Regions from separate parts of the Streptomyces sp. NBC_00859 genome, predicted to be linked through region 3. Evidence: predicted binding sites of a transcription regulator. Region 3 holds the regulator's gene; each other region holds the start of a gene.
What was found. Region 3 encodes HrcA, which represses chaperone genes, less so after heat shock. Its sites were predicted from a motif close to TTNGCACTCNGNNNNNCNGAGTGCNAA; they were not measured.
Positions count from the first base shown of each region.

Region 1: a site for HrcA is predicted at 3,793-3,819, ahead of groES (co-chaperone GroES). Genes of this name have one in related genera too.
Region 2: a site for HrcA is predicted at 3,588-3,614, ahead of groL (chaperonin GroEL). Genes of this name have one in related genera too.

Region 1 covers NZ_CP108826.1:3,073,650-3,079,547, reverse strand. Annotated here, with positions in the region: gene OG584_RS13070 (alpha/beta hydrolase) at 1-1,101, opposite strand, end outside; gene OG584_RS13065 (hypothetical protein) at 1,716-2,081, shown strand; gene OG584_RS13060 (THUMP-like domain-containing protein) at 2,188-3,453, opposite strand; gene groES (co-chaperone GroES) at 3,966-4,274, shown strand; gene groL (chaperonin GroEL) at 4,387-5,898, shown strand, end outside.
Region 2 covers NZ_CP108826.1:4,486,114-4,492,011, forward strand. Annotated here, with positions in the region: gene OG584_RS19455 (glucosyl-3-phosphoglycerate synthase) at 1-669, opposite strand, end outside; SAM riboswitch class I at 826-953, shown strand; gene thrC (threonine synthase) at 969-2,270, shown strand; gene OG584_RS19465 (MoaD/ThiS family protein) at 2,389-2,664, shown strand; gene OG584_RS19470 (cold-shock protein) at 3,090-3,293, shown strand; gene groL (chaperonin GroEL) at 3,763-5,388, shown strand; gene OG584_RS19480 (hypothetical protein) at 5,522-5,677, opposite strand; gene OG584_RS19485 (hypothetical protein) at 5,734-5,898, opposite strand, start outside.
Region 3 covers NZ_CP108826.1:5,536,811-5,542,708, forward strand. Annotated here, with positions in the region: gene hemW (radical SAM family heme chaperone HemW) at 1-518, shown strand, start outside; gene OG584_RS24225 (DUF3097 domain-containing protein) at 650-1,489, opposite strand; gene OG584_RS24230 (MBL fold metallo-hydrolase) at 1,500-2,258, opposite strand; gene hrcA (heat-inducible transcriptional repressor HrcA) at 2,414-3,424, shown strand; gene dnaJ (molecular chaperone DnaJ) at 3,425-4,561, shown strand; gene OG584_RS24245 (nitronate monooxygenase) at 4,648-5,721, shown strand; gene OG584_RS24250 (16S rRNA (uracil(1498)-N(3))-methyltransferase) at 5,718-5,898, shown strand, end outside.

The DNA of each region.
Region 1 (5,898 bases), 2.5 Mb from region 3:
CAGCGCGAGCGATTCGTTGAGTGTGCGCCCTCCTGCCGCGGCTGCAGGGTGTTTGTCCAGACCGGCCACGAGGTCGATGAGTACCTTCTCGACCTCCGCGGGTGTCGAGCGGTGCAGCGGACAGACGTAAGTGGCCGCAACGCAGGAGCGCGCGAAGTGGTCCAGAGCCAGCTGAAAGCCCTTGAGCTGGTAGAGCGCACCTTGTCTGAAGTCCAGGTCCGGGTGCATGACGCCGTCCAGTACGGCCCGGCCCACCTTCTGCGGGAAGAGGTGGGCATAGGTCGCGCCCAGCTCCGTACCGTAGGAGAACCCGTAGTAGTTCAGCTTTTTGTCACCCACCGCTGCCCGGATCCGGTCCAGGTCCCTGGCCACACTGGTGGTCGTCAGATACGGCAGGAGAGGGCCGGACTTCTTCGCGCACTGCGCCGCGAAGTTCTGCGTGGCGTCCATCCACGTCCGGGCCTCTGCGGGAGTGTCGGGTGTGGAGTCGGCGGCATTGAGCGTGTCGGTGTCCCGATCGGCGAGGCAACTGACGGGCGCGCTGTTGCCGACGCCGCGCGGGTCGAAACTCACCAGGTCGTAGCGGGTGTTGAGTTTGGCGAACGTGGGGGTGAAGGCGGGGAGCGTGTCGACTCCCGAACCGCCGGGGCCGCCGAAGTTGTAGATCAGCGAACCGATGCGCTTGCCGGGGCCCGTGGCGCGATGCCGGATCAGCGCCAGTGGAATCGTCTTCCCTCCCGGTTTGGCGTAGTCGAGAGGGACGTTCAGGGTGGCGCAGGTCCAGCCGGTGCCGGGGGCCCTGCCTCCGCCTTGAGCCTGAGACGGGGCAGGGCACGCGGCCCACGTCGGCCGGCCTGGAGTCCGGCGTTCCGCGGCGGAAGTCGGCGGAGCGGCAGCCGGCCTGGTGAGGGCCGTCGGGGTGGTGGCCGACGGGGTGGCAGCGGGAGGGGCCGGGACAGCGGCGAACGCGGGGCCGCCAAGCAGCAGGGAAGTGGCGGCTGCGCATCCCAGGGCGCGAACGGCGGCTCTGCGAGGGGCTCCGAGCCGCTCCTGCCGGGACGGTTCGCCGGGCGGCGTACCGAGTGCGGGGCCGGGTGGCATAGGGAGCGCAGCGCCGGACGGTGCACGGAGCGGGGCAGCGGGCTGCGAAGGATGCGACGAACGGTGCGACAAACGCGCCGACAGGCGCGACGGCTTACGAGGCGTCATGTTGATCATCCTCTGACGGCCCGTCGGATCGCGCCTCGCGCAAGGGCCGTACGGGGGACCGGCCGCCAACCGGTCGCGGTTCCGACTCCCCGGCGCCCCTCCACACACAGCCGCAGTCGCACGCGCGGGCGAGAGGAAACCGGCGAGAGGTAGCCAGGAGCAGGCACACCCAGCCGATGGACCACCGAGGGGTGCAGCCACGCAACCGCCGACGGGTCAGTCAGGTGCCTGGCCACACACCCGGCCTACGGCGTCATCCGGCGGTACACCCTCCAAGCCCGCCCATGCAGCCACGCCGTCATGCAGCCACGCCGTCATACAGCCACGCCGTCATGCAGCCACGCCGTCATGCTTCATGAAGCCACGCCGTCACCCAGCGCCGCACCCCACCCCCTCAGCAACCGGCCAAGTACCCCAACCTCTGATTGGTGCTCGGCCTACGGCTCCCTGAGGTCGTACGCGTAACCTTGGGACCGGAACACACGCGCCGGGGGAAGGGGCAGCAAGTGAGCTGGTTCTGGTGGGTATTCATCTTCTTCATGGTCGGCGGCTTCGGCTGGATCGCCGATACGGGCCGTACCGCGCTGCGCACTCGTCATGAGCGCAGGATGGAGCGGCTGCAGACGGCCGAACGGGAGCGCAGGGAGCTCGAGGCGGCGCACAAACCGCCCGAGCCAGTTTGCGGCTGCACGCATCACCTCGCCAAGCACGACCGGCACGGTAAGTGTCACGAGACCGTAGAGGTGCCGACGGCCTGGGACGAGAACAAGAAGCCGCTGAGCTTCGAGCCCGGGGTGTGCAACTGCCAGCAGTACGTGGGGCCGCAACCACTGTCCCAGGTGTACGCGGACGAGCTGACGGACCTGGCCTGAAGCAGTTGTCGGGGGTCTGCCCTATGGGGAGTCGAGGCGGGCCGGAGACGGAGGGCGGGGAGAGGGAGAAGAACCGGCTGCCTGGCCGTCAGGTCCATAGGGCCCGTCAGGAGCGGGGGGTCGCCTGCGGGGTGACGGCGGGCTGACCGATCAGCATGGTGGGCGCGCCGGCGACGCGGGTGAGGATCACAGTGGCCGCGTTCGGCCCCTGCGGTTTCACTCTGCGTCGCACCTCTTCCGGTTCGACCGCCGAGCCCCGCTTCTTGACGGTGAGGTTCCCGACCTTCCGTTCACGCAGCAGGGCCTTCAATTTTTTCAGGCCGAAGGGGAGCTCGTCCGTGATCTCGTAGGCAGTCGCGTACGGGGTGGGCTGCAGGTCGTCCGCCGTGATGTAAGCGATGGTCTCGTCGATCAGCCCGCCACCGAGTTCTTCGGCGACCTCGGCGACGAGGTGGGCGCGAATGACGGCGCCATCCGGTTCGTACAGATACCTTCCCAGCGCGCGAACCGCGGGGTCAGGGAGTCCTCGGCCGGTGAGCGTGGCTCCCGAAGGGAGCAGGGTGGCACGGCGCAGGCCTGGGTCCGTGCCGAACCAGAGCACCGCTTCCTTTACATCACCGCCGTCGGAGATCCACTCGCCCTCGGCGCTGCTCGGGATCATCTCGTGGGGGATACCGGGGGCAATCTTGATGGCCCCCGTCTTGACGACTCCTGTCTTGATGGCTGTCACGCCAGTGGTTCCCGCTGGCCCTGGTGACTGGTCGGACGCTGGACGCCCGGTCACCGCGCCAGTCGCCCAGGACAGCGGGGGCGAGTACGCCTCAGGGTTGAAGATCCGGCCTCGCCCGCCCCGCCGTGCCGGGTCGACGAAGACAGCGTCGTACGGGTCCGTGTCAACATCCGCCACATCAGCGCACCGCACCTCGATCAGATCGCTGAGCCCGAGGGCGTCCGCGTTGGCTCGTACGACTTCGGCCGTCAGCGGATCGCGGTCGACCGCCAGTACGGAGATCCCGGCGCGGGCAAGTGCCAGAGCGTCCCCGCCGATGCCGCAGCACAGATCAGCGACGCTGCGGACACCCAGCGCGGCGAAGCGGCCGGCGCGGTATTCGGCGACGGATTTACGGGTGGACTGCTCCACTCCGTTGGGCGTGAAGAACATCCGGTACGCGTCGTCGGCGCCGAATTTCGGCACGGCCCGTTGCCGAAGCCGTGCCTGGGCGAGGGCGGCGGATACCAGCTCGGTGGGGTGGGAACGGCGCAACCGGGTGGCGACGGCCAGCTCCTGCGCGGGGTCGTACCCCCGCAGGGACTCGAGCAGGGCGGGGCCCTCATCGGTGAACAGTGCGGTGAAGGCGTCGAGATCGGTCACCTGTCCATTGTCGGGGATCGGGACGGGCGATCCGGTGTGGCCCGGGGCGACCCGGTACGGGCGGCCCCCGGCGACGGTGATCAGGTGCCGCTGTTCAGGCGTCGGCGACCCGGCTGGGTGGTTACAGCTTGGGCCGCAGTCCGGCGGAGCCCCGTTCTTATGGCCGTCGCGAGGCCGTCAGTGGCTGGACAAGGAGTCGTCAGAGGTGGAGACGGGAAATCGTCACGAGGCCGGCAGGGACTCGTCACGAAGCCGGCGGGGGACTCGTCACGAGGCTGCCGGGGAGTCATGCAGGAGCGCGGCAGGAGGTCGATCGGGATGACGACATGGGCAGGCACATTGGCACTCCGCTTGACCGAGTGCTAACTGCCGTCCTAGTCTCAGTTCTGGCACTCCCCACGGGAGAGTGCCAAATATGGCGACGGGCCGGTCCGGCACCCGCGACGACGGATCCATCCGGTCGCCACTCAGACAGTTCACCCCGTGAGATCTCCGAAGGGGGAGACCGGATCGTGTCGACAACCAGCTCCAAGGTTGCCATTAAGCCGCTCGAGGACCGCATTGTGGTCCAGCCGCTCGACGCCGAGCAGACCACGGCCTCCGGCCTGGTCATTCCGGACACCGCCAAGGAGAAGCCCCAGGAGGGCGTCGTCCTGGCCGTGGGCCCGGGCCGCTTCGAGAACGGCGAGCGTCTTCCGCTCGACGTCAAGGCCGACGATGTCGTGCTGTACAGCAAGTACGGCGGGACTGAGGTGAAGTACAACGGCGAGGAGTACCTCGTCCTCTCGGCTCGCGACGTTCTCGCGATCGTCGAGAAGTAATTCACCGACGCATTTCTTGATCTGCGCCCCTGGCCCCGCATCTGCTGTGTTCGCACACCGAGTGGCGGGCGCTGGGGGCGCAGTTCGTTTTTGAGAGGACTGAATCAGCTCCATGGCGAAGATCCTGAAGTTCGACGAGGACGCCCGTCGCGCCCTTGAGCGCGGCGTCAACAAGCTTGCCGACACGGTCAAGGTGACGATCGGCCCCAAGGGCCGCAACGTCGTCATCGACAAGAAGTTCGGTGCCCCCACCATCACCAACGACGGTGTCACGATCGCCCGTGAGGTCGAGCTCGACGACCCGTACGAGAACCTCGGTGCGCAGCTGGTGAAGGAGGTGGCGACCAAGACCAACGACATCGCGGGTGACGGCACCACCACCGCCACCGTGCTGGCTCAGGCGCTGGTCCGCGAGGGTCTGCGCAACGTCGCCGCCGGTGCGTCCCCCGCCTCCCTGAAGAAGGGCATCGACGCCGCGGTCAAGGCTGTGTCCGAGGAGCTCCTCGCGACCGCCCGCCCGATCGATGACAAGTCGGACATCGCTGCTGTCGCCGGTCTCTCCGCGCAGGACAAGCAGGTCGGCGAGCTCATTGCCGAGGCGATGGACAAGGTCGGCAAGGACGGTGTCATCACCGTCGAGGAGTCCAACACCTTCGGTCTGGACCTGGACTTCACCGAGGGCATGGCCTTCGACAAGGGCTACCTCTCGCCGTACATGGTGACCGACCAGGAGCGCATGGAGGCCGTCCTCGACGACCCGTACATCCTGATCCACCAGGGCAAGATCGGTTCGATCCAGGACCTGCTGCCGCTCCTTGAGAAGGTCATCCAGGCCGGCAGCTCCAAGCCGCTGCTGATCATCGCCGAGGACGTCGAGGGCGAGGCCCTGTCGACCCTGGTCGTGAACAAGATCCGCGGCACCTTCAACGCGGTCGCGGTCAAGGCCCCCGGCTTCGGCGACCGCCGCAAGGCGATGCTCGGCGACATGGCCACCCTCACCGGTGCCACCGTCATCGCCGAGGAGGTCGGCCTCAAGCTCGACCAGGCTGGTCTCGACGTGCTGGGCACCGCCCGCCGCGTGACCATCACGAAGGACGACACCGTCATCGTCGACGGCGGTGGCAAGTCCGACGAGGTCCAGGGCCGCGTCAACCAGATCAAGGCCGAGATCGAGTCCACGGACTCCGACTGGGACCGCGAGAAGCTCCAGGAGCGCCTCGCGAAGCTGGCCGGCGGCGTGTGCGTGATCCGTGTCGGTGCCGCAACCGAGGTGGAGCTCAAGGAGAAGAAGCACCGTCTGGAGGACGCCATCTCCGCGACCCGCGCTGCGGTCGAGGAGGGCATCGTCTCCGGTGGCGGCTCCGCTCTGGTGCACGCCGTCAAGGTGCTCGAGGGCAACCTGGGCAAGACGGGCGACGAGGCGACCGGTGTCGCAGTCGTCCGCCGCGCCGCCGTCGAGCCGCTGCGCTGGATCGCCGAGAACGCCGGCCTCGAGGGCTACGTCATCACCTCGAAGGTCGCCGAGCTCGACAAGGGCAACGGTTTCAACGCCGCAACCGGTGAGTACGGCGACCTGGTGAAGGCCGGCGTCATCGACCCGGTCAAGGTCACCCGTTCCGCGCTG
Region 2 (5,898 bases), 1.1 Mb from region 3:
GACCAGCAGGCCCAGCTCCACTCCGTAGCCGACGGGGAAGGGCAGCTGTTCGAGCAGTGAGCGCCGCACCGCGTACTCGCCGCCGAGCGGCTGGACGAAACCGGCCAGCTGCGGCCAGTGCAGATTCAGCAGGGGCCGCGCCACCAGCTCGGTCACCCGGCCGCCCTGCCCCGCGGCCTCGCCGAGCGGCCGGTCGTACATGGCCTTCACGAACTGCACATCGGGGTCGGTCAGCAGGGGTCCGACGATCCCCGAGACGAAGTCCGCCGAGAAGTCCCGCAGGTCCGCGTCGACGAAGCAGACGATGTCACCGCCGGTCACCAGGAGGGAACGCCACAGCACCTCGCCCTTGCCCGGCACGGCCGGTATCCGCGGCAGGATCTCGTCCCGGTGCACCACCCGGGCCCCGGCGCTCGCCGCGGCCTCGGCCGTACGGTCGGTGGAGCCGGAGTCGACGACCACCAGCTCGTCCACGAGGGGCACCGGCAGGGAGTCCATCAGCTCGCGCCTGATGGTCGCGACGATCGCCCCGACCGTCGCCTCCTCGTTGAGCGCGGGCAGGACGACACTCACCGTGGTGCCGCGTTTCGCCGCGGTCAGCCGGTCCAGCGGACGGTCGGCCACCGACCAGGAACGCCTGGTCAGCCAGCGGTCCACCTCTTCCAGCACGGCGCGTCTCCTTGACTGTGAGCCATCTCGCGGTTCGGACGACTATCTCAACCGTCCCTGCCTTCGGTTACAGTCTTGAACAACGCAAATGGTCACGGCATGCCGGGGTCCGCACGCGTCGACAAACACGCCGGGCCTCGAGGCCCGCGTCATAAGCGCTCATCCAGAGGGACTGAGGGAACGGCCCGTAGAAGTCCCGGCAACCCTCCTGCCGACCGCGAGGTCATGGTGGGGAAGGTGCCAATTCCGTCTTGCGGCGAAGTACGTCGCGAGGAAGATGAGGAGAGGACCTCGCCACCATGGCTGTGCAGACCGTTACCAGCACCAACGACTCCACCGGGACCGTCGATCTCGGCCCCGCCGCCGCGCTCTCCTGCCGCGAGTGCGGCGAGCGTTTCCCGCTCGGTCCCCTCTTCGCCTGCGCGTCCTGTTTCGGGCCGCTCGAAGTGGCGTACGACCTGCCGAGCGGCTCTCCCGACGAGCTGAAGAAGCGCATCGAGGCCGGCCCGGACAACATCTGGCGCTACGCGCCGCTGCTGCCCGTCCCCGCCGAGGTGGCCGACCACCCCAACCTGAACCCGGGATTCACCAAGCTCGTCAAGGCCGACAACCTCGCCCGTGAGCTGGGTATCACCGGCGGCCTGCACGTCAAGGACGACTCCGGCAACCCGACGCACTCCTTCAAGGACCGTGTCGTCGCCATCGCCGTCGAGGCCGCCCGCGCCTTCGGCTTCACCACACTCTCCTGCTCCTCCACGGGCAACCTGGCGGGCGCCGTCGGCGCCGCCGCCGCCCGCGCCGGCTTCCGGTCCTGCGTGTTCATCCCGCACGACCTGGAGCAGGGCAAGGTCGTCATGGCCGCGGTCTACGGCGGCGAACTGGTCGGCATCGAGGGCAACTACGACGACGTCAACCGCTTCTGCTCCGAGCTCATCGGTGACCCGATCGGTGAGGGCTGGGGCTTCGTCAACGTCAACCTCCGCCCGTACTACGGCGAGGGTTCGAAGACCCTGGCGTACGAGATCTGCGAGCAGCTCGGCTGGCAGCTGCCCGACCAGATCGTCATCCCGATCGCCTCGGGCTCCCAGCTCACGAAGATCGACAAGGGGCTCCAGGAGCTGATCAAGCTCGGTCTCGTCGAGGACAAGCCGTACAAGATCTTCGGCGCGCAGGCCGAGGGCTGCTCGCCGGTCTCCACCGCGTTCAAGGCCGGGCACGACGTCGTACGGCCGCAGAAGCCGGACACGATCGCCAAGTCGCTGGCCATCGGCAACCCGGCGGACGGCCCGTACGTCCTGGACATCGCCCGGCGCACCGGCGGCGCGGTCGAGGACGTCAACGACGCGCAGATCGTCGACGCGATCAAGCTGCTGGCCCGCACCGAGGGCATCTTCGCGGAGACCGCGGGCGGCGTGACCGTCGGCGTGACGAAGAAGCTCATCGAGGCCGGTCTCCTCGACCCCTCCCTCACCACCGTCGTGCTGAACACGGGCGACGGCCTCAAGACCCTGGACGCGGTCGCCCCGACGTCCGGCCCGACCGCGACGATCCGTCCGACCCTGGACGCCTTCCGCGAGGCCGGTCTGGCCACGGGCGCCTGACCGGAGCCCCGTCCCGCCGGGCCGGGCCCGCCCTGCCCGGCGGCGCCCCTGCCCGCGCCCTGCCCGTATCCGTATCAGTCAGCCCCGTCCCGCCCCGGACTCCTGGAAGGCAATCCGCATGAGCGTCAAGGTCCGCATCCCCACCATCCTCCGCACCTACACCGGCGGACAGGCCGAGGTCGCCGCCGACGGCGGCACCCTCTCCGAGGTCCTCGCCGACCTGGAGAAGAACCACACCGGCATCGCTGCCCGCGTCCTGGACGACGAGGGCAAGCTGCGCCGCTTCGTGAACGTGTACGTGAACGACGACGACGTCCGCTTCGAGCAGGGCCTGGAGACGGCCACGCCGGACGGCGCGGGCGTCTCCATCATCCCCGCCGTCGCCGGCGGCTGAGCGAGCCCTCCGCCGCCGCGCCGCGCCCACAGGGCTGCGACGCCCCCGCGGCACCCGCTGGACCCATTGCCCTCTCCGCGCACGAAGCGGAGGGGGCAATTCAGCATGATTGAACGCGGTAGAGTTGGGGCAGCCCCCTTCGTCGCCTGTGCCACGTGCATATGAGAACGCGAGAAGGTCCGGTCAATGTGTGCGATCCCTTTGCGTCGTAAGTGCCCTTTGCCTGGCCCGACTTGCCCGAGGATCCCCGGAAATCCCCCCAATCGGGTGTTCGGGTGCGTGCAGAATTCTCGTCCGATTGACCTGTTGCAGAGGGCAGTTGGGCAGATACATTCAGCCGCGGTCGACGCGTTCCGGCGCAAGGTCTGACCCGGATCCCGCGAAGTGCGGGCTCTGCGCAAGGGCCAGTAATAGGGGAGTTAGGCATGGCTCAGGGCACCGTCAAGTGGTTCAACGCGGAGAAGGGGTACGGCTTCATCGCGGTCGACGGTGGTGCGGATGTTTTCGTCCACTACAGCGCGATCCAGATGGACGGTTACCGCACCCTTGAAGAAGGTCAGCGAGTTGAGTTCGAGATCTCGCAGGGCCAGAAGGGTCCGCAGGCGGACATGGTCAAACTCGCCGTCTGATCCAGACGCGATCGGCCACCGACGCACTCACGCCGAGAGGCCCGTACCCCGCAGAGGGGTGCGGGCCCCTCGTGCGTCCCGGGGTCCCCTGGGGGCTTCCTGAGGGTGTTACGAGGGCGCAGCCGCCCGCCTGATCCTTCTTCGAAGACACGTGCGCCCCGCCGCCGCCCGCCCCCTCGCGGAGCCTTCTTCGGAGGTGCTTGTTTCACTCATGCACCTCCCGACCGCAGCCACCCACCTGCGCCTTCGTCGAAGGCGCTTGCACTCAATGGGGGCGAGTGCTAATCATTGGCGTTAGCACTCTCCCAGTGAGAGTGACAGAAAGATCGGGTTGGCGAGGCCCGCGGGCCGGGTGGGGCAAGGAACCACCGGGCAAGCAGGCCGTCCGTCGCGGGCGCCGCCAGGTCTGACTCCACCCGCCCCCAGACTTTGTCCGGGGGGACCCCCAGTCCTGGGAGGACCACTTCACATGGCCAAGATCATCGCGTTCGACGAGGAGGCACGGCGCGGTCTCGAGCGCGGGATGAACCAGCTCGCCGACGCCGTCAAGGTCACCCTCGGCCCCAAGGGCCGCAACGTCGTCCTTGAGAAGAAGTGGGGCGCCCCCACGATCACCAACGATGGTGTCTCCATCGCCAAGGAGATCGAGCTCGAGGACCCGTACGAGAAGATCGGCGCCGAGCTGGTCAAGGAGGTCGCCAAGAAGACGGACGACGTCGCCGGTGACGGTACGACGACCGCGACCGTCCTCGCGCAGGCGCTGGTCCGTGAGGGCCTCCGTAACGTCGCCGCCGGTGCCAACCCGATGGCCCTGAAGCGTGGCATCGAGAAGGCCGTCGAGGCCGTCTCCGCCGCCCTCCTGGAGCAGGCCAAGGACGTGGAGACCAAGGAGCAGATCGCTTCGACGGCCTCCATCTCCGCCGCTGACACCCAGATCGGCGAGCTCATCGCCGAGGCGATGGACAAGGTCGGCAAGGAAGGCGTCATCACCGTCGAGGAGTCGCAGACCTTCGGGCTCGAGCTTGAGCTCACCGAGGGCATGCGCTTCGACAAGGGCTACATCTCGGCGTACTTCGCCACCGACATGGAGCGCATGGAGTCGTCGCTCGACGACCCGTACATCCTGATCGTCAACTCCAAGATCGGCAACGTGAAGGACCTCCTTCCGCTGCTCGAGAAGGTCATGCAGTCCGGTAAGGCGCTGCTGATCATCGCGGAGGACGTCGAGGGCGAGGCTCTGTCGACGCTGGTCGTCAACAAGATCCGTGGCACCTTCAAGTCCGTCGCCGTCAAGGCTCCGGGCTTCGGCGACCGCCGCAAGGCCATGCTCGGCGACATCGCCATCCTCACCGGTGGCACGGTCATCTCCGAGGAGGTCGGCCTCAAGCTGGAGAGCGCCGGTCTCGACCTGCTCGGCCGCGCCCGCAAGGTCGTCATCACCAAGGACGAGACCACGATCGTCGACGGTGCCGGTGACAGCGACCAGGTCCAGGGTCGCGTCAACCAGATCCGTGCCGAGATCGAGAACTCCGACTCGGACTACGACCGCGAGAAGCTCCAGGAGCGCCTCGCGAAGCTGGCCGGCGGCGTGGCCGTCATCAAGGCCGGTGCCGCGACCGAGGTCGAGCTCAAGGAGCGCAAGCACCGCATCGAGGACGCCGTTCGCAACGCGAAGGCGGCCGTCGAGGAGGGCATCGTCGCCGGTGGTGGCGTGGCCCTGCTCCAGGCTTCCGCGGTGTTCGAGAAGCTTGAGCTCGAAGGTGACGAGGCGACCGGCGCCAACGCCGTGAAGCTCGCCCTTGAGGCCCCGCTGAAGCAGATCGCCGTCAACGGTGGTCTCGAAGGCGGAGTCGTCGTCGAGAAGGTCCGCAACCTGACGGTCGGCCACGGCCTGAACGCTGCGACCGGCGAGTACGTCGACATGATCGCCGAGGGCATCATCGACCCGGCGAAGGTCACGCGCTCCGCGCTGCAGAACGCCGCGTCGATCGCCGCGCTGTTCCTCACCACCGAGGCCGTCATCGCCGACAAGCCGGAGAAGGCCGCTGCCGGCGGCGCTCCGGGCGGCATGCCGGGCGGTGACATGGACTTCTGATCCTCTGCTTCCAGCGAGGATCGGCTGCTCCAGCAGTAGTACGGCAAGCAGTACGGACCGAGGGCGGTACCCCTTCTCGAAAGGGGTACCGCCCTCGGGCGTTCGCGAGCTTGCCGGGGAGGGGTGGGGGGCTTCAGCGAACGTAGTCCTTGAGCTTCCCGGTCTCCAGGGTGATCGAGACGGGAGCGGGAAGCGTGAGCGTAGTGCCGTACGTTTCGGGAGCGTGGCGGGCGAGCTCCTCGAAGTCCTCGACGGACATCTGGGCGTGGTCGGCGGGGCTTGGGGTCATGGCGTTGCCTCCTTCCCCCCATCGTGCTCTGCTCCGGCGCCGAGTGAGCTGAACGGTCATGCGTGGGTCCTCTCGCGTTGCCCAGCCGCTGCCGCGCGGGCTTGTGCCGCGCGGGTGTGGACCTGCGCCGGGGTGAGCGGGGCCTTGCGGCTCACGGGTCTTCCCCGGCACTCCGCGCATTCGCCGCCCGGCAGCGCCTCCGGCAGCCCCGGTGCGCCGCA
Region 3 (5,898 bases):
GGATCCGGCGCGGCGAGGTGCCGATGACGGACGACGACGAGCACGCCGACCGCTATCTGATCGCGGACTCGGTCCTGGCCGACGCGGGGTTCTCCTGGTACGAGGTCTCCAACTGGTCCACCACCGAAGCGGGCCGCTGCCTGCACAACGAGCTGTACTGGCGCGGCGCGGACTGGTGGGGCGCCGGGCCGGGCGCGCACAGCCACATCGGCGGTGTGCGCTGGTGGAACGTGAAGCACCCCGGCGCCTACGCGGCCGCCCTCGCCGCCGGGAAGTCCCCCGGCGCGGGCCGGGAGATCCTGCCCGCGGAGGACCGCAGGGTGGAGCGCATCCTGCTGGAGCTGCGCCTCCGCGACGGCTGCCCGCTCGCCATCCTTGCCCCGGCCGGACTCGCCGCGTCCCGGCGCGCCCTGTCGGACGGGCTGCTGGAGGCGGAGGCCTACGAGGCGGGGCGCGCGGTGCTCACGCTGCGGGGGCGGCTGCTGGCCGACGCGGTGGTCCGGGACCTGGTCGACTGAGCCGTCGGTACGTCCACCGGGCGCAGCCCGGAGGACCCTGCTGACCCCGCTCCGTGGACTCCTCCCCGCCAGGCTGTGTCCGTAAAGTCGCGCCCGCCCTCCGGGCAACGACGCGACTCTGCGGACACGGCCTAACGCTGGGAGGAGTCCCCCGCGCCTTCCGGCGCCGTCACGAAGTCGATCAGTTCTTCCACCCGGCCCAGCAGCGCGGGCTCCAGATCCCGGTAGGACCGCACGCACGCGAGGATCCGCTGCCACGCGGCGCCGGTGTTCTCAGGCCATCCGAGGGACCGGCACACCCCCGTCTTCCAGTCCTGGCCGCGCGGCACGGAAGGCCACCCCGGGATGCCGACGGACGACGGCTTCACCGCCTCCCAGACATCGATGTAGGGGTGCCCCACCACCAGCGCGTGGTCGCCGGTGACCCCGGCCGCGATCCGTGACTCCTTCGACCCCGGGACCAGGTGGTCGACCAGGACACCGAGGCGCGCGTCCGCCGCCGGGCCGAACTCCGCGACGATCGCCGGGAGATCGTCGACGCCCTCCAGATACTCGACGACGACACCCTCGATCCGCAGGTCGTCGCCCCACACCCGCTCGACGAGCTCCGCGTCGTGCCGTCCCTCGACGTAGATCCGCCCGGCGCGGGCGACCCGCGCCCGCGCGCCGGGGACCGCCAGCGAACCGGAAGCCGTCCGGCTGGCGCGCAGGGGCGCCGCCGTGGGGCGTACGAGAGTGACCGGGCGTCCTTCGAGCAGGAAGGCACGCGGGCCCATCGGGAACACCCGGTGCTTGCCGAAGCGGTCCTCCAGGGTGACCGTCGGCCCCTCGGCCGTCTTCTCGCACCGGATCACCGCACCGCAGAACCCGGTGGCGATCTCCTCGACGACCAGATCGGGCTCCGCCGTGACCTCGCGGGCGGGCGTCTGCTTCTTCCACGGCGGCGTGAAGTCGGGGCTGTAGCTGCGCATTCCGCAGACGCTACGACACCCTTGACCGCGCTGCCAGCACATCCCGCTGACCGCGGACGAACGCGGCGTCGACCACAGCGCCGTGCCCCGGCACGTACAGCGCGTCCTCGCCGCCGAGCGCCAGCAGCCGGTCCACCGCGGCGGGCCACCGGGCGGGCATCGCGTCGGGGCCCGCCTGCGGCTCGCCCGACTCCTCGATCAGATCCCCGCAGAAGACGATGTCGCGGTCGCCGGATCCGCCGCCCGGCCCGCACTGGCCTCCGGGGACGAGCAGCGCCAGGTCGTGGCCGGTGTGCCCGGGGCCGCAGTTCACCAGGGTGACCCGGAGGCCGCCCAGCTCCAGGGTCAGCTCCCCGGAGACCGGATGGTGCGGAGCGACCAGGTGCGCCACCGCTTCGGCCGCCTCCGGGGCCGGGACCCCGTGACGCACCGCGTCCCGGCGCAGCGCGTCGGCGCCGCGGGAGCCCCGGGCGAGCAGCGCGTCTGTGCCCACCGCGCCGTAGACCTGTACACCCGCGAACACGGCGGTGCCCAGCACATGGTCGAAGTGGGGGTGGCTCAGCGCGATGTGCGTCACTCTGCGGCCCAGGACCGCCTCCGCCCGCGTCCGGAGCTCCCGGCCCTCGCGCAGCGTCGCACCCGTGTCGAACAGCAGCGCGCCGTCCCGGCCCGCCACGAGCCCGGCTGTCGCGTCCCAGCGGGGGAGACGGTAGCGGCCGACCCCCGCGGCCAGCTGTTCCCAGCCGGAGTCTTCCCAAGCGGCGTCCATACGGCGACGCTATCCCGGACGGCGGACACCGGCGCGACCGTGCGAAGGCCCGCCCTTGCCAGCAGTGAACGTCTCCGCCGTACACTGGGACGTCGCTGGCACTCGAACATCCCGAGTGCCAGGTAGGCCGGACCGACAGCTGGAGGTGTGCGCGGGTGCTCAGCGAACGCAGACTCGAAGTGTTGCGCGCCATCGTCCAGGACTATGTGGGCACCGAGGAGCCCGTCGGCTCCAAGGCGCTCACCGAGCGGCACCGGCTCGGTGTCTCACCGGCCACCGTCCGCAACGACATGGCGGCCCTGGAGGACGAGGGATTCATCGCCCAGCCGCACACGAGCGCGGGCCGTATCCCCACGGACAAGGGGTACCGGCTCTTCGTCGACCGGCTCGCGGGCGTCAAGCCCCTCTCGTCGCCCGAGCGGCGCGCCATCCAGAACTTCATGGACGGCGCCGTCGACCTCGACGACGTGGTGGGCCGGACCGTGCGGCTTCTCGCACAGCTCACCCGGCAGGTCGCCGTGGTGCAGTACCCGTCGCTGACCCGTTCCACGGTGCGGCACGTGGAGCTGCTCGCACTGGCACCGGCCCGGCTGATGCTCGTGCTGATCACGGACACCGGGCGGGTGGAGCAGCGTCTTGTCGACTGCCCGGGGCCGTTCGGTGAGACTTCTCTCGCCGATCTCCGTGCCCGGCTCAACAGCCGGGTGGTGGGGCGGCGCTTCGCGGACGTACCACAATTGGTGCAGGACCTTCCCGAGTCCTTCGAGCAGGAGGACCGGGGTACGGTTTCCACGGTGCTCGCGACCTTGCTCGAAACGCTGGTCGAGGAGACCGAGGAACGGCTGATGATCGGCGGAACCGCCAATCTGACGCGATTCGGACATGACTTCCCACTGACCATCAGGCCGGTGCTGGAAGCGCTGGAGGAGCAGGTCGTGCTCCTCAAACTGCTCGGTGAGGACTCGGGCATGACCGTACGCATCGGGCATGAGAATGCCCACGAGGGCCTGACGTCCACATCGGTCGTCGCCGTCGGCTACGGTTCGGGCGACGAGGCAGTCGCCAAACTCGGCGTGGTCGGACCGACCCGCATGGACTACCCCGGAACGATGGGAGCGGTACGCGCAGTGGCACGTTACGTCGGACAGATCCTGGCGGAGTCGTAAGTGGCCACGGACTATTACGCCGTTCTCGGCGTGCGCCGCGACGCTTCCCAGGACGAGATCAAGAAGGCATTCCGGCGATTGGCGCGCGAGCTCCACCCGGATGTCAATCCCGATCCCAAGACGCAGGAACGCTTCAAGGAGATCAACGCCGCCTACGAGGTGTTGTCGGACCCGCAGAAGAAGCAGGTCTACGACCTCGGCGGCGACCCGCTCTCGCAGGCGGGCGGCGGCGGAGCCGGCGGCTTCGGCGCGGGCGGCTTCGGCAACTTCTCGGACATCATGGACGCGTTCTTCGGTACGTCGTCCCAGCGCGGGCCGAGGTCGCGTACGCGGCGCGGCCAGGACGCGATGATCCGGCTGGAGATCGACCTCAACGAGTCGGCCTTCGGTACGACGAAGGACATCCAGGTCGACACCGCTGTGGTCTGTACGACCTGCAGCGGCGAGGGCGCGGCCCCCGGCACGTCGGCCCAGACCTGCGACATGTGCCGTGGACGCGGTGAGGTCTCGCAGGTCACCCGGTCCTTCCTGGGCCAGGTCATGACCTCGCGGCCGTGTCCGCAGTGCCAGGGCTTCGGCACGGTCGTGCCGACCCCGTGCCCCGAGTGCGCGGGCGACGGGCGCATCCGCTCCCGCCGCACCCTGACGGTGAAGATCCCGGCCGGTGTCGACAACGGCACCCGGATCCAGCTTGCGGGCGAGGGCGAGGTCGGCCCCGGCGGCGGCCCCGCCGGCGACCTGTACGTCGAGATCCACGAGCTGCCGCACGCGGTCTTCCAGCGGCGGGGCGACGACCTGCACTGCACGGTGACGGTCCCGATGACGGCGGCCGCGCTCGGCACCAAGGTGCCGCTGCAGACGCTGGACGCGCTGGAGGACGTCGATATCCGGCCGGGCACGCAGTCCGGGCAGTCGATCCCGATGCACCAGCGCGGCATCACGCATCTTCGCGGCGGCGGCCGGGGTGACCTGATCGTGCACGTCGAGGTGCTCACCCCGACCAAGATGGACGCCGAACAGGAGCGCCTGCTGCGGGAGTTCTCCAAGCTGCGCGGTGAGGAACGGCCGACCGGCCAGTTCCAGCCCGGCCAGCAGGGGCTGTTCTCACGGCTGAAGGACGCGTTCAACGGGCGGTAGCGGGATCGGCCCGACGCCGCTTATCCGCCCCGGTTGTGGCCGGGCGCCGATTCGATGCGGTGCGGAGGACGTGACACGATGCGGTCATGTCCTCCGCACTCGCCGATCTCTGCCGATATCCGATCGTGCAGGCCCCCATGGCGGGCGGTGCTTCAGGCCCGCAGCTCGCCGCAGCCGTCTCCGAGGCGGGCGGCCTCGGGTTCCTGGCCGCCGGGTACAAGACCGCCGACGGCATGTACGAGGAGATCAAGCAGCTTCGCGGGCTGACCTCCCAGCCTTTCGGCGTGAACCTGTTCATGCCCCAGCCGGAGAACGCCGACCCGGCGGCCGTCGAGGTCTACAGCCATCAGCTCGCCGGTGAGTCCACCTGGTACGAGACACCACTCGGCGATGTACTGGGCAGCACGGACGACGGGTACGAGGCAAAACTGGCGGTCCTGCTCGACGACCCCGTTCCTGTCGTCTCCTTCACCTTCGGCTGTCCCTCCCGAGACGTGCTCGACGCCCTCGACCGGGCCGGCACCTTCACCATCGTCACCGTCACCACCGCCGAGGAGGCACAGGCCGCCCAGTGGTGCGGTGCCGACGCGGTGTGCGTGCAGGGTGTCGAGGCCGGCGGCCACCGGAGCACGCACCGCGACGACCCGCAGGCGGACGGCTCCGGCATCGGTGTGCTGTCGCTCATCACGCAGGTGCGGGAGACGGTCCAGCTGCCGGTCCTGGCGGCCGGCGGTCTGATGCGCGGTTCCCAGATCGCCGCGGTGCTCGCGGCGGGCGCGGAGGCGGCGCAGCTCGGTACGGCTTTCCTGGTGTGCCCGGAGTCCGGGGCGAACCCGCTGCACAAGCAGGCACTGACGAACCCGCTCTTCGTCCGCACCGATCTCACCCGCGCGTTCAGCGGGCGCCCGGCGCGTGGCCTCGTCAACCGGTTCATGCGCGAGCACGGGCCGTACGCGCCCGTCGCCTACCCGCAGGTGCACCATCTCACCGCGGGGCTGCGCAAGGCCGCGGCCGGAGTGGGCGACGCCCAGGGCATGGCGCTCTGGGCCGGGCAGGGCCACCGCCTCGCCCGGGAGCTGCCCGCGGGTCAGCTCGTCGAGGTGCTGGTGTCCGAACTGGACGCGGCGCGCGCCGCGTTGGCCACCGGCGGCGCCTCATGACGGCCCCGGTCTTCGTCGTCGACGCGGCCGGCGGCCTCGATGTGCCCCCCGGCGGCAGATTCGTCCTGGACGGTCCCGAGGGACGGCACGCGGTGTCCGTGAAGCGGCTGCGGGCCGGCGAGGACGTCGTACTGACCGACGGCGCGGGCCGCTGGTCGAGGGCCGTCGTACTGTCGG